Regions from separate parts of the Arthrobacter sp. NPDC080073 genome, predicted to be linked through region 1. Evidence: riboswitches for the same ligand, from Rfam matches in the RefSeq annotation. Region 1 holds a riboswitch; each other region holds the start of a gene.
The links. A riboswitch is a leader RNA that binds a small molecule or an ion and turns the genes downstream of it on or off. The one in region 1 is predicted to bind S-adenosylmethionine.

Region 1 (3,608 bases):
GCTTCGCGGGACATACCCCGGGCCAGATACACGAGGACGAGCTCATTGTGCTCGATGTCCAGGGCCGGTGCCGCGGTCAGCGTTGCCTGGGTGGGGCGCGTGGCCTTGAGGAGCTCGAGCTGGGAGCGGACCGAGACATACTCGCCGGCACCCATGGAGAGCGCGCCCGCGAGCAGGCCGGCGATGCCGCTGAACAGGACCACGGTGGCGGGAACGCCGGTGGCGGCCATGCCCATCACGAGGGAAAGGTTGCTGACTAGGCCATCGTTGGCGCCGAATACAGCTGCGCGGAAGGTCCCGGACAACCTGTTGCGGCCGCGCGTCGCCAGGCCGCGGACCACTTCTTCGTGGATCTGTTCGTCGGCCGCCATGGCGCGGGTCGCTGCCGGATCCTTCGCGTAAGGCGAGCGGCCTTCAGCCCGTTGGGCGAGGGCGAGGACGAACACTGATCCGAAGTTCCGGGCCAGGAAGCCGAGCATTCGGCTTCGGACAGAGGCCGCCTTCGGCATACCGGCATGTTCGCCGAGGAGTCTGAGCCAATGTGCCTCATGGCGACCCTCGGCCTCGGCCAGGGCCAAAAGGATTTCGCGTTCCTCGCCGTCGCGGCGCTGCGCCAGTTGGCGGTACACGGCGGCCTCGGCCCGCTCGTCCGCCAAATACTGACGCCAGCGCTTGATGTCCGACGACGGGGGAGTCTTGGTGGCTGCTGCGTCCGGCGATGGACTCCTTGAGTCCGAAGGATTGTCTGAATGCGAGGGTTTTGCGTGCGGTTGCACCGGGACTCCTGGGTTGCTGGGGCGGGCTTCATCGCCTCATTGCAGCTCCACCTTATCGCCAATTTCCGCGGTTTTTCGGCCGGTAATCCTCACTGGACGTTTTAGGCGCGCCTCAAAAACGGGAGGCTCCAGGGAAGCCTTGACCGCAACAGGGGGCAGTGCTGGGATGGATGGACAGGGTCCGCGAATTGGCGGGGTAGCGTGATGACCGGCTGCCTCCTATGCCTGTGCGATGGGCTCAGCGGCACGTCGAACGGAGGTTGCACCATGGACAGCACCGAGACCCACACCCGCCATCCCGAACGTTCCACGGTCGAGGCTGATCCCGCCTATGACTACAGCGAGGATCTGGCGGTGGACGAGGACTGGGAAGACCAGACCGAGGTTCTTGACGATGACGAACGGGTGGTTCCGCTCGATGCCGACGAACACCGTGAGGCCGAAGAGATCGAATAGCCCGCCTCGCTGAACCGAGGTGCTAAGCCCTCGCAGCTAGAACGCGCTCAGGATGAAGTGCCTCTGCACGCCTGCCCGGTGCCCGGTTGCGGCCACCGTCAGGGTGAGTTTGCGTGTCGCGGGGAACCAGCGGGCGGGCTGGACGGCTTTTGAGAGCGCTTCGGTGATGAGCCGAGGCTCATGATGCCAATAGCGTTCGAGGTTTCCGTCCACCACGAACGTGATGGAGCCTTGGGACAGGTCGACGCCGGGAATCACCCGGACGAACTCGTCCACCGGGCGGGCGCGGGGCAGCGATAGGGTGCCGGCCCCGGTGGTGCGGCCGGTTGTGGCGTTGGCGCCGTTTTCGAAAGGCATGGCCTTCTCCTGGGGAGTTGCTCTTGCCCGTTCGGTTGTCTCTGGTCCGAGCCGGGCCGCTTCTTCATCCGAACCACCCGTGAACATGGGGTTGGCGTGTGGCAAGTCGGAGCTTGGCGCCACATCTCTTGAAGCTGTTCCTACTGTACATGCAGGTGAGGCGCCGCACCCTCGAGGAGAAGGTGCGGCGCCGCCGTCGTACTTTACTTGGTGAAGCCTAGTGGCTGGCCACCGGGTGGACTTCCAAGGGGAGTTCCTCGGTGACCGCTCCGGCAACGCGACGGTCCCAGGCTGCCCGGACCCCGGGCTCCGTGGGCGGCGTCAAGAGGGAAACCACGATGTAGATGACCAGCGAAGCGCCGAGGCCCCAGTAGATGGGATCGTTGGCGTAGACGCCGTCTTCGCTGGGAATGATGCCGGTGGCGTAGGCGATCAGCAGGGCCAAAGTCAGGACCGAGCCCACTGCCATGGACCACGCTGCGGCGATGCCCGTGCCACGCTTCCAGACCAGGCCGCCCAGGATGGCAACCAGGAGGCCGCCCACCAGGATGTCGTAGGCGATGGTCAGGGCCACCACGACGTCTTGCGCCGCCATCGAGATCAGCACGGCCACGATGCCCAGGCCAAGGACCCAGTAGCGGTTGGCCTTGACGTCGTGCTCGGGGTTCTCAGTGTCGTTGGTGTTGATCGTTTTGCCGAACCAGCTCGCCACGAACGGCACCACGTCGGCGCGGGCAACGGTGGCTGCGGCGATGAGGGCCCCGGAAGCGGTGGACATCATGGCCGCGACTGCTGCGGCCATGACGAGGCCGCCGATCCCGATCGGCAGGATGTGGGTGGCAACCTCGGCGTAGACAACGTCCTTGCCGAGGGCCTTGACGTCGATGTTGGGCAGGGCCACACGGGCGGCGAGGCCGATCAAAGCGCCGGCCACGCCGTACAGGACGCAGTAGATGCCGGCAGTGGCGCCGCCCCAACGGGCCACCTTGGGGGTCTTGGCGGTGAAGACGCGCTGCCAGATGTCCTGGCCGATCAGCAGGCCCAAGGTGTAGACCACGAAGTACGTGATGATGGTCTGCGCTCCGATGCCGTCCAGCTGGAAGAAGCTGGCGTCAACACGGGCACGGATGCCGTCGAGGCCGCCGGCGGCGTTGAGGACGAACGGGAGCATGAGGAAGAAGATGCCTACCGTCTTGATGATGAACTGCACCTGGTCGGCGAGGGTGATGGACCACATGCCGCCGATGGTGGAGTAGACCAGGACGATGGCGCCGCCGACGGCGATGGCGAGCCAGCGCTCCCAGCCGAAAAGGACAACGAAGATGGTGGCGTAGGCGCCCGTGGACGTGGCACACAGCATGAGGGTGTAGGCGAGCATGACGATGCCGGAGGTCTGCGTGGCGCGCTGGCCGTAACGCAGGCTCAGCATCTGGGAGACGGTGTAGATCTTCAGCCTTTGGATGGTGCCGGCGAAAAGCAGGCTCAGGAGGAGGACGCCCGAACCGATCGCGACCACGAGCCACATGCCGGAGATGCCGAACTTGTAGCCGAGGCCGACGCCGCCAACCGTCGATGCGCCGCCGAGGACGACGGCGGCCATGGTGCCGGTGTAGAGCATCGGACCGAGGCGGCGCCCGGCCACCAGGAAGTCGCTGTTGTTCTTGGTGCGCGACTTGCCCCACCAGCCGAAGGCCAGCATGGCGAGCAAATACACCACCACGATCGCAATATTGATGAACGAAGAGTCCACGGTTGGCTCCTGAAGGTGACGCGCAGAGTTCTTGGGGATTCCGACGCCGGTCCGCTGGGGTTCGTTGCGGATCGCGGAAGGTCTCTGCGCTGGTGATTGGGGAGAGTAGTCTGTGATGTGTGCCTCACAAACAACTCTTGTTGCCTATGAGGATACGTAGTGATGCGAGTAACAGTCAAGGCGCGGCCTTGCACACTGGACTCATCGGCGCTCCTTCGACTAGCGAAAGGTCCTGCCACGCGGACGATCCGGCTACTATTGCTGCAATG
Region 2 (3,608 bases), on a different contig from region 1:
AACTGGCGCGCAGGGATCCGGAGGGAAGGCCGAGGCGCTTGAGCAGCGGGTGGGCGCAAAAGCGTCCGTCGCGCAGGCCAATGCCGTGCTCGGCCGCAAGGTAGGCAGCGACGAGTCCGGCGTCGTAGCCCTGGAGCGAGAAGTTCACGACGCCGATGGTGTCCAGGGGATCGGTGTCGCTGAAGATCTGGTGCACGGTCACGCCGTCGATTTCCTTGAGGCCCTCGACCAGATGCGATCGGATGGCGGCCTCGTGGGCGTGCCATTCATCGTGGTCGAGGCTTGCAATGACCTGCGTGGCGCGGGCGAGGGTTGCCGCGCCGAGGACGTTCGGTGAGCCTCCTTCGTGCCTCGCCGGTCCCGTGGCCCAGCTGACGGAATCGAGGCGTGCCTCGCGGACGGCACCTCCTCCTGCCAGGTGCGGCGTTCCGGCGTCGAGCCAGTCGGGTCGGCCCACCAGGACGCCGGCGCCGAAGGGTGCATAAAGCTTGTGCCCCGAGAAGACCAAGTAGTCAACATCCGCGGCGGCGATGTCGATCCGACGATGCGGGGCGAGTTGCGCCGCGTCCACCACGATCCGCGCCCCGAATTCGTGCGCCAGGGCAGCGAGTTCCTTGATGGGCAGGATCTCGCCGGTCACGTTCGACGCGCCGGTGACTGCCAGGAGGCTGACGCCACCGTGGGAGAGTGCCGTGCGGACGTTGGCCACCGTCTCGGACAACGTTCCCGCGGCCACGATGCTGCGGTGGGGGACGCCCTGCCACGGCAGGAGATTGGCATGGTGCTCGATGTCCAGGTAGAGGACTTCGCCAGTGTGCCGACCGTCCTCAACCGGCAAGCACCCGGCCAGCAGATTGAGGGAATCGGTGGTGTTGCGGGTGAAAATGACCGAATCGTCCGGCCGCCCGCCAACGAACTCACGGACGATGTTGCGGGCGTTTTCGTAGACCGAGGTGCTGATCTGGGAGGCATAGCCTGCGCCGCGGTGGACGCTCGCGTAGTACGGCAAGATCTCGTTGAGGTACGCGGAAACCACGGTCAGGGCAGGCGCAGACGCGCCGTAGTCGAGGTTGGCGTAGCGGATGTGGCCGCCCTGGATCAAGGGTGCCTGCAACTCGGCGCCGGTGACCGCGGCCAGCGGGCGGGCTGCCCGGGGCTGGGATTCAGGGCGCTGCGGTGCAGATTCGTTGTTCAGCGAAAGAGCCGGGGAAGTAAATGTGGCTGTGCTCATGGGACCTCACTCAAGAGGGACCCCTGCGTGCAGGGGGTCCGCGCTTGCCGCATCCGTTCCGGACCGGCCGGGTCGTCACCCGGGGCACCCCGCCGCGATGGAGGGTTGCCGGCCAGCAAACCGGGGTTTCGCGCTGGCACTCGTGACCTGTAAAGAGCGTAGGACACCGGCAACGCTGGTTCCAATGTGACCGGCGATTGTTAAGCGGATTGTTACACGGCCGGAAAATGTGCCTTTCGCCGAAGAAAAAGCAGCGGACGCCCCCAAAGAGGGGCGTCCGCCGTCGTTTATTCGGTCGTCTATTCAGTGAAGGGAACGGATTAGAGGAGGTCGTCGAGTTCGGGGTTGAGCCTCTTGAGGACCTCGGAGTGCAGGATCGAGTTCGTTGCGACGGCGTTTCCGCCGAAGGGACCATCTGCGCCGTCCAAGGACGTGAAGCGTCCCCCGGCCTCGGTCACGATCGGCACCAAGGCGGCCATGTCGTAGACCTGGAGTTCCGGCTCTGCGGCGATGTCCACGGCGCCCTCGGCCACCAGGCAGTAGGACCAGAAATCCCCGTACGCGCGGCTGCGCCAGACATCGTTCTCGAGGCCCAGGAAGTTGTCCAGCGAACCATGCTGCTTCCACTCGGACAGCTCGGAGTAGGAAAGCGACGCATCTTCAAGCCGCGACACGTTGGAAACCTTCAGCCGGGTGGCTGCGGCCAGCGATCGGCCCATGTACGCGCCCGAGCCCTTTGCTGCCCACCAGCGCTTGCCGAGCGCCGGAGCGCTCACGAGCCCGACTACTACCTCGCCCTCGTCCACGAGGGCGATGAGCGTGGCCCAGACGGGTACGCCACGAACGAAGTTCTTGGTCCCGTCGATCGGATCGATGATCCAACGCCTCGAGCCGTGGCCCGTGCTGCCGAATTCTTCCCCAAGGACGGCGTCGCGGGGGCGGGAACGGGAGAGCTGCCCGCGGATTGCTTCCTCGGCGGCTTTGTCGGCATCGGTGACGGGGCTCAGGTCGGGTTTGGTCTCGACCTTGAGGTCCAGTGCCTTGAACCGCTCCATTGTCAGGGAATCGACGGAGTCGGCCAGGACATGTGCCAGCCGCAGGTCGTCGTTGTAGCTCGAATCGGGTTGGGTCATGGTTCCAAACTACCGTCTATTCACGGGTGAGCCGGGGAGGTAGGACGCCAAAGCGCGCGCTGTTAGTCGAGCGTGCTCTTAGTTGACAGTGCCCAGTTCCTTCGCCTCTTGGGCTTCCATGCGCGGGTCCGCGCCGAGAAGCCGGCGCAACGACGCCAAGCGGGCCGGGCCTGCCTCGCCGGCGTGGCCGTCGGCGACCCAGGAATCCAGTCCGCATCGAACCGCGGAGGCATCGTGCTTGCAGCCTCGCTCGCACATTTCCGTTCCGGGTTCCAGATCCGGGAAGGCGTGCAGGATGCGGTCGGGGTCCACGTGGGCGAGGCCGAAGGAGCGGATGCCGGGCGTATCGATGATCCAACTGCCGGCGGGGGCGTCACTGAGTTTCAGGGCGAGGGCAGAGGACGAGGTGTGGCGTCCGCGCCCTGTCACGGCGTTGACCCCGCCCGTGGCGCGTTCGGCGCCGGTCAGGGCATTCACCATGGTGGACTTCCCGACGCCGGAATGGCCCAGGAGTACGGTTACCTTCCCGTCGAGATAGTCCCGCAATTGGCCGACGGCGTCGCCATCGAGGCGGGCGGACAGGCCGTCGTCCGAACGGGCGTCGATGCCGGAGGCCCCTGCGTCGGCCGTGCGGCTGATGATGATGGGGAAACCGAGGCTCACATAGTTGGCGAGCAATTCGGTCGGATCCTTGACGTCGGCTTTGGTGACGAGCAGCAACGGCTCGATTCCGGCGTCGTACGCTGCCACCAACGCGCGGTCGATGAATCCGGTGCGCGGCTCCGGATTGGCGGCCGCGACCACCACCACGAGCTGGTCGGCGTTGGCGACGACGGCCCGTTCGATCGGGTCCGTGTCATCGGCACTTCGCCGCAGGAGGGTCTTGCGCTCCTGGACGCGCACGAGGCGGGCGAGGGTGTCCGGGGCTCCCGACACATCGCCGACGAGGGCCACGAAGTCTCCGGGAACCACGGGGGAGCGCCGGAGTTCGCGGGCGCGGGCCGCGATGACGATGCGCTCGTTGTCCGAGCTTTCGCCCACTATCGCGGTGTAGCGGCCGCGGTCGACTGTGATGATGCGCCCGATCACGGCGTCGTCGTGGCTGGGGCGGTCCTTCGTGCGGGGGCGTGTGCCCTTCTTGTTGGGGCGGATCCGGACATCGGATTCATCCCAGGAGCTTGCGTCGCGAGCCATCGTCAGTTGCTTGTCTCCATAGAACCGGTTGCTGGAGTGCCGGTGTCCGT
Region 3 (3,608 bases), on a different contig from region 1:
TCTGGTGCGCCGGTTCTGGGGCCGGCGCACCAGGCTTCTTTCAGGACCCGATCGGAGAAAGTGCCCGCACCAGACCGAAGAGGTCCTTGGGGTCATCAGGGTTCGCGACCAAGTCGATCTCCTCGAAGAATTCTGAGCCCTCAACGGCATCGCGGAGGTAACGCAAGGCGGAAAAGTCCTCGATCGCAAAGCCAACGGAATCAAATATGGTGATCTGGTCCCTGGAGGTCCGGCCCGGAGCGCGCCCGCCAAGGACCTGCCAGAATTCCGTGACCGGGAAATCGGCGGACATCTGCTGGATCTCGCCTTCAATCCGCGTCTGTGGATCAAATTCCACAAAGACATCGCCGAGGCGCAGGATGGCAGAGTCGAGTTCGGTCTTCCCTGGGCAATCGCCACCGATCGCGTTGATGTGGACACCGGGCGAAACCTGGTCTGCCGTCAGGATAGTGGCGTTGGCTTTGTCCGCTGTGCACGTGGTGATGACGTCGGCGCCCTCCACCGCGTCAGCCGCCGAGCCTGCGATGGTGACGTCGAGGCCCAGCGGAGCCATGTTCCGGACGAATTTCTCCATCGCCGCCGGATCCGTGTCCCAGATCCTGACACTGTTGATACCCAGGGACGCCCGGAAGGCCAGGGCCTGAAACTCCGATTGGGTTCCGGTTCCGATCATCGCCATGACGCAGGCATCGGGGCGCGCGAGTTTCTTCGCGACCATACCGGACGTGGCCGCCGTTCGCAGCGCTGTCAGCACTGTCATTTCTGCGAGGAACGTCGGATAGCCGTTGTGGACGTCGGACAGGACGCCGAAAGCCGTCACGGTCTGGAAGCCACGCGCTGGATTCGAAGGGTGTCCATTTACATACTTGAAGCCGTATGTTTCCTGGTCGCTGGTGGGCATCAGCTCGATGACCCCGAATGGGGTGTGACTTGCCACCCGCGGAGTCTTGTCAAAAGACTCCCACCGCCGGAAGTCGTCTTCCAAGTACTGGATCATCCCCGAGATGATGGTCTCCGGACCCCGCCCGGCCGTCCAGCGAACCATATTGCGGACATCGACAAAGCGCGTCATGTGCGCTCCTTTCCCTCATAAGCACTGTTGCTACGAGGCTACGGAGCGGCGATATGCATCCACAATTGCCAAAGTATGTACTTTTCATTGAAAATCTGTACAAAACGACGAAAGGGTTTGTACATAATGATCATTCGGCGCGCGTCCTATGCGGGCACTACCGCAGAACGGAGCTGAGCAACAGGCTCGTCTCGCTATTGACGATCCCCTCGATGCCGCGGATCCTCCCGAGTACCTGGTCAAAATCGCTGAGGCTTTCCGTGCGTAGCTCGGCCACGAGGTCCCATCCGCCGTTGGTGGTGTGCAACGCCCAGATCTCCGGGAATCCCCGAAGCTGGCGAATGACCTTGTCGGCCGATCGTCCCTCCACGGCAATGAGCGCGATAGCTCTAATAGCAAGTGGATCGACCTCATCGCGCACCCTCGCCGTGAAACCAACGATGGTTCCGGTGGAGACAAGACGCTCGAGCCGGCTATTCACGGTTGCCCTGGCGACGCCCAGCTTGCGCGCGAGGCTCGCCACGGACGCCCTGCCGTCCTCCCGGAGGGCGGAGAGGAGCTGACGGTCAAGGTCGGTAAGTGCTGCCATAAAGATAAACGTATCGCCCATTCCCCAAGCGGGCCTGAGTCCGTAGGGTATCGACATGAGCATCTACATCAGCCCCGACTCTGCTGCGTGGTCGCTGACGGCCATGGCGACTGGTGCGTCAGCGGGATCAATCGATGATGCGAACGGTATGTCCAACCTGGTGAAGGAAATCTACGAGACAGAAGGTTTCGAAGCCCTGTCAGGAGTGGTTTTTGCCTTGGCTCATCACAACAGTCTCTCGCTGCATGCGCTCGCCACGGCCACCGGGATATCCGTACACGAGTTGCTGGAAATCCGGAAGCATCAAGGGTCGACTTTTCATCACTCCCCCACAGGAGCAGCGTCGCGGTTTGACGCCATTCCTCCCCGGATACAGGCGAGCCTGGAACCGCTGCCCGATGATACCGAGGCCTAGAGCTACCGGTTCCCAGCCTTGGCAAGCCTGACTGCCGCCCGGTTACGGAACATGACGACGGCCGGTGATGCAGGCCGCCGTCGCGGATGTTATTTTCTTCTTGAGTAATGAGCACCAGCGCAAAGCCCTGACTTGCTGGTCGGCAACCCTCTCTCCGGCGGGGTGCCTCAGGTGACTACTCGGCGTATCGACACTTTCGAACTGCAAGCGTGACTGAGGAGCACCAATGCCTGAACCCACCGAAGAAAAACTCTCCTACCGTCTCATCACGGGCCCTGACACCAAGGAATTCTGCGAGCGGATCTCTACCGCCCTCGCGGAGGGATACGTGCTGCACGGGAGCCCGGCCGCGACGTTCAACGGCAGTGACGTGATTGTGGCGCAGGCCATCGTCCTCCCCGCGGCGATCGCCAGCGCGGACGCAGCTGTTGCCAATGCCGTGGATCAGCTTGACGAAGAGTTCGACGGCGAGGGCCACGCATGAGCTACGCAGGCGACCTCAGCCCGCACGACGCCTGGGCCAAACTGGAGCAGGGCGCCATCCTGGTGGACGTCCGTACCGAAGCCGAGTGGGCACACATTGGCATCCCGGACACCAAAGCCACCGAAAACGATCCCCTGTTCATCCAGTGGAACCTTGCCGGCGGGATCCCCAACACGCGTTTCATCGAACAGCTGACGCAGCAGGCTCCGGAAGCAGATGGCACCGAGCTGGTCTTCCTCTGCCGCTCCGGCCAGCGTTCCATCGCTGCCGCCATCGCCGCAACGCAGGCTGGCTACACCTCGTACAACGTCCTTGAGGGCTTTGAGGGCGAGCCGGACCGCTACGGTGAGCGAACCGTGAACGGCTGGAAAAACCGTGGACTTCCGACGAACCTGGGGAACATCTAAGTGACTTTCAATCCTGACGCCGCCGGCTGGAGCCCTGACACCCAGGCCGTCCGCGGCGGTCTTGACCGCACCAACTTCCAGGAAACGTCCGAGGCCGTCTTCCTGAACTCAGGGTTCGTCTACGAATCCGCCGCAGCCGCGGAGCGCGCGTTCACAGGCGAGGACGAACGCTTTGTCTACTCCCGTTACGGCAACCCCTCCGTGGCCACCTTCCAGGAGCGGCTCCGCCTGCTCGAAGGCACCGAGGCGTGCTTCGCGACGGCGTCGGGCATGTCCGCTGTCTTCACCGCCCTCGGTGCGTTGCTGGCTGCCGGCGACCGCGTGGTTGCCGCCCGCTCGCTCTTCGGTTCCTGTTTCGTGATCCTCAACGAGATCCTGCCGCGCTGGGGCGTCGAGACCGTCTTCGTCGACGGGCCGGACCTGGACCAATGGCGTGCCGCGTTGTCCGAGCCCACAACGGCAGTGTTCTTCGAGTCGCCGTCGAACCCCATGCAGGAAATCGTGGACATCGCCGCGGTGAGCGAGCTCGCGCACGCGGCCGGTGCCACCGTCGTCGTCGACAACGTCTTTGCCACTCCCCTGCTGCAGCGCTGCGGCGATCTCGGCGCAGACGTGATCGTCTACTCAGGCACCAAGCACAT
Region 4 (3,608 bases), on a different contig from region 1:
CGGACGCCGCCACCGGCGCCCGGGCACTGCCCATCTACCAGACCACCTCGTTCGTCTTTCCTAGCGCGGAAAGCGCTGCCAACCGCTTTGCGCTCGCCGAGCTGGCGCCCATCTACACCCGGATTGGCAACCCCACGCAGGATGCGGTGGAACAGCGCATAGCGAGCCTGGAGGGTGGCTTGGCGGCGCTCCTGCTGAGCTCCGGCCAGGCTGCGGAAACGTTCGCCATCCTCAACGTCGCCGAGGCGGGCGACCACGTTGTCGCCAGCCCGAGCCTCTACGGCGGCACCTACAACCTGCTGGCCCACACGCTGAAGAAATTCGGCATCTCGGTCACCTTCGTCGAGGATCCGGACAACCTCGACCACTGGCGCGACGCCGTGCAGCCAAATACCAAGCTCTTCTTCGCCGAAGTCGTCTCCAACCCCCGCCAGGATGTTTTGGACATCGAGGGCGTCTCCCGCGTTGCGCACGAGGCAGGGGTCCCGCTCGTCGTGGACAACACCCTCGCCACGCCCTACCTCATCCGGCCCATCGAGTGGGGCGCGGACATCGTGGTGCATTCGGCCACCAAATACCTGGGCGGGCACGGATCTGCCATAGCCGGCGTCATCGTGGACTCCGGCAACTTCGATTTCGGCAAGGACCCTGGGCGGTTCCCCAACTTCAATACCCCGGACCCCAGCTACAACGGCCTGGTCTACGCCCGCGACCTCGGCAAGGACGGTGCCCTCGGCGCGAACCTCTCCTACATCCTCAAGGCCCGGGTCCAGCTCCTGCGCGACCTCGGCTCGGCAGTTTCCCCGTTCAACGCTTTCCTGATCTCCCAAGGAATCGAAACCCTCAGCCTGCGGGTGGAACGCCACGTGGACAACGCCACCAAAGTGGCGCAATGGCTCGAAGGGCGCGACGACGTCGAATCGGTCGCGTACGCGGGGCTGCCTTCGAGCCCGTGGTTCGAACGCGGGCGCAAGTACGGTCCCCGCGGCACCGGCGCGGTGGTCTCCTTCACCATCCGCGGCGGGATCGACGCCGGAAAGCGCTTCGTGGACGCCCTGGAACTGCATTCGCACGTAGCAAACATCGGCGACGTCCGTTCCTTGGTCATCCACCCGGCGTCCACGACGCACAGCCAGCTGACGACCGATCAGCAGGCCCTTGCTGGGGTGACCCCGGGCTTGGTGCGGCTGTCCGTCGGAATAGAGCACATCGACGATATCCTCGCGGACCTCGAGGCTGGATTCCGGGCGGCCAAGGGCGCCTAGTACCGCTCCGGATGGCGCAGGAGGCCGGCGGGCGACGCAGCATGAATCTTCGCCGGCTGGCTTCCGCATCCCTTTCTTCGTGAACAAAACGCGGCCAAGTGTCACAAAGATGTCATAATCTTCGTCAGGAGGGGTCCGGTTTTCCTAGACTCTTCCCGTAGGTCATGAGTGCCAGCGACAGCCCCGGCTTGCTGGCCGGCAACCCTCCTTTCGCGGCGGGGTGCCCCGGGTGAAGACCTGGCCCTTCGCTGTATTGGCGGCGGGCAAGCGCGATGTGAGGTGTCAACGAATGACAATTGCTGCAACAGCCATACCCCTTTCCGGTACCCAGGACGGAACCCTCAAGTATGTTTCCGTGGGCGGACTCGAGCTCGAAGCCGGAGGTTTCCTGCCGGACGTAGTCCTTGCCTATGAGACATGGGGGCGGCTCAACGCAGACGCGTCCAACGCCGTCCTGGTGGAGCACGCACTGACCGGCAGCACCCATGTGGCCCGCGGCGAGAGCGGGGAAGAAGGCTGGTGGGAACAACTCGTTGGCCCCGGTGCCACCATCGACACGGACCGCTACTTCGTAGTCTCCATCAACATCGTGGGAGGCTGCTACGGCAGCACCGGCCCGTCGTCGAACGCTCCTGACGGCAGGCCGTGGGGCTCCCGCTTCCCGCTCGTGACCCTGCGGGACAGCACCGTAGCCGAAGCCCGGTTGGCCGACGCCCTGGGGATCCGCAGCTGGCATACCGTCGTCGGCGGGTCCTTGGGCGGTGCCCGGGCACTGGAATGGGCCGTCAGCTATCCGGACCGCGTCCAGCGATGCGCCGTGATTTCGATCGGGGCGTACAGCACTGCCGAGCAGATCGCGTTCGCGCAGGCCCAGACGCTTGCCATCCGGCAGGACGCCGACTTCAACGGCGGCGACTACTATGGCCAGGCCGCGCCCGAGGCGGGGTTGGCCCTTGCCCGTCGGATTGCCCACATCACCTATCGTTCGGCGGATGAACTGGACTTCCGCTTCGGCCGGAACGCCCAAGGCGGCGAGGCGCCCCTTCAGGCTGCCGCGTTGGGGGACCGGGGCCGCTACCAGGTGGAGAGCTACCTCGACCACCAGGGAAGCAAGCTCGTCCAGCGCTTCGACGCCAACAGCTACATCGCCATCACCGAGGCCCTCATGAGCCACGACATCACCCGCGGCCGGGGCTCATTGGAGGAGGCGCTGTCCGTGGCAACGGCGAAGTTCTTCGTTGCCTCGGTGGACTCGGACCGCCTCTATTTCCCGGAACAATCCCACGAGTTGGCCAAGGCCTTGCCCGGAGAAGTTCCCGTTCACGTGATCGAGGCGCCGATCGGGCACGACGGTTTCCTCACCGAGATCGGCCAGCTCGGTCCCCAGCTGCGCGAAGCTTTCTTCGGCTGAATCAGCCGTTCATGATCTCCTGGCGGAGCTTCATGTAGTCCTCCATGGCGATTTTCCCGTCACTGTACTCCTGGTCCAGTTCCGCCAGTTTCCGCGCCCGGTAGCCGAGGGGAGCACCGTTCGGCTGGTGCGCCGCTTCCGGTTGGGGCGCCGCGTCCGGTTGGGGCGCCGCGTCCGGTTGGGGAGCAGTCGACGGCGGAGCGCCCTGCGGAACGGGCCTCGCCACCGGAGGTTGCGGCTCAGCCGGGATGATTACCGGGGGTCGCTCCGGGTATCCGACGGGGTGGTGCTGTGGAGGGTATTGCTGCCCGGGGAGGGGGCCGTCGGGATATTGCTGTCCGGGGAACTGGCCCGGAGGGGCTTCGGGGTACCTCCCGTAGCTGTTGTTCCCGTAGTCCCCGTTCCGGAGCCTGCGCTGGCGCGATCGGTTGTACATGCGGATCCCCATGGGAATCAGCCAAGAGCAGACGATGATCCAGAAGATCAAATTGTTCACGGTGGGGGCCTCCTAGGTCTTTCACCAGCTTAGTCCCGCTCCCTGTGACCCACCTCGTGGTTCCCGGTCAGCTCCGCGGCTGGATGGTGTCGGCAGGACCGAAGACGGGTCCCGGCGTCGGGCGTTTCGGAAGGATTCCGTCGCCGGAGGACCGGTGCCGGATCCGGCGGATGACCCACGGGACAAAATACTCCCGCGCCCAAACGAGATCGCCCGAGCGGGCTTCGCGCCAACTGCGCTGGGGGAGCGGCTTGGGGAACAGCGGTTCGAGGTTGTGCGGCACATTGAGTGAATCGAGGACCATCGCTGCGATGGTGTGGTGGCCGAGCGGCGAGAAGTGCAGGCGGTCTTCGTCCCACATCTGGGAGTCCGAAAGTTGCCGCAGGGACCACATGTCAGCGATCACGGCATCGTGGCGCGCGGCGACGGTGCGGAG

Region 2: it holds a riboswitch for S-adenosylmethionine, as region 1 does, so the genes downstream of both, AB0O52_RS03555 (aminotransferase class V-fold PLP-dependent enzyme) here and AB0O52_RS17005 (hypothetical protein) in region 1, are expected to answer to the same signal.
Region 3: it holds a riboswitch for S-adenosylmethionine, as region 1 does, so the genes downstream of both, AB0O52_RS15305 (DUF1737 domain-containing protein) here and AB0O52_RS17005 (hypothetical protein) in region 1, are expected to answer to the same signal.
Region 4: it holds a riboswitch for S-adenosylmethionine, as region 1 does, so the genes downstream of both, AB0O52_RS01120 (homoserine O-acetyltransferase) here and AB0O52_RS17005 (hypothetical protein) in region 1, are expected to answer to the same signal.

Annotation. Positions count from the first base shown of each region.
Region 1 covers NZ_JBFBKR010000016.1:54,849-58,456, reverse strand. The annotation lists gene AB0O52_RS17015 (VIT1/CCC1 transporter family protein) at 1-776, opposite strand, end outside; gene AB0O52_RS17010 (hypothetical protein) at 1,044-1,232, shown strand; gene AB0O52_RS17005 (hypothetical protein) at 1,269-1,589, opposite strand; SAM riboswitch class IV at 1,604-1,723, opposite strand; gene AB0O52_RS17000 (sodium:solute symporter) at 1,807-3,339, opposite strand.
Region 2 covers NZ_JBFBKR010000002.1:298,029-301,636, forward strand. The annotation lists gene AB0O52_RS03555 (aminotransferase class V-fold PLP-dependent enzyme) at 1-1,231, opposite strand, end outside; SAM riboswitch class IV at 1,267-1,379, opposite strand; gene hisN (histidinol-phosphatase) at 1,552-2,364, opposite strand; gene AB0O52_RS03565 (ribosome small subunit-dependent GTPase A) at 2,443-3,558, opposite strand; gene aroA (3-phosphoshikimate 1-carboxyvinyltransferase) at 3,561-3,608, opposite strand, start outside.
Region 3 covers NZ_JBFBKR010000013.1:59,704-63,311, reverse strand. The annotation lists gene AB0O52_RS15320 (ornithine cyclodeaminase) at 41-1,072, opposite strand; gene AB0O52_RS15315 (Lrp/AsnC family transcriptional regulator) at 1,230-1,661, opposite strand; gene AB0O52_RS15310 (hypothetical protein) at 1,717-2,076, shown strand; SAM riboswitch class IV at 2,180-2,292, shown strand; gene AB0O52_RS15305 (DUF1737 domain-containing protein) at 2,303-2,560, shown strand; gene AB0O52_RS15300 (rhodanese-like domain-containing protein) at 2,557-2,967, shown strand; gene AB0O52_RS15295 (O-succinylhomoserine sulfhydrylase) at 2,968-3,608, shown strand, end outside.
Region 4 covers NZ_JBFBKR010000001.1:222,947-226,554, reverse strand. The annotation lists gene AB0O52_RS01125 (bifunctional o-acetylhomoserine/o-acetylserine sulfhydrylase) at 1-1,265, shown strand, start outside; SAM riboswitch class IV at 1,426-1,541, shown strand; gene AB0O52_RS01120 (homoserine O-acetyltransferase) at 1,555-2,676, shown strand; gene AB0O52_RS01115 (hypothetical protein) at 2,678-3,172, opposite strand; gene AB0O52_RS01110 (SGNH/GDSL hydrolase family protein) at 3,240-3,608, opposite strand, start outside.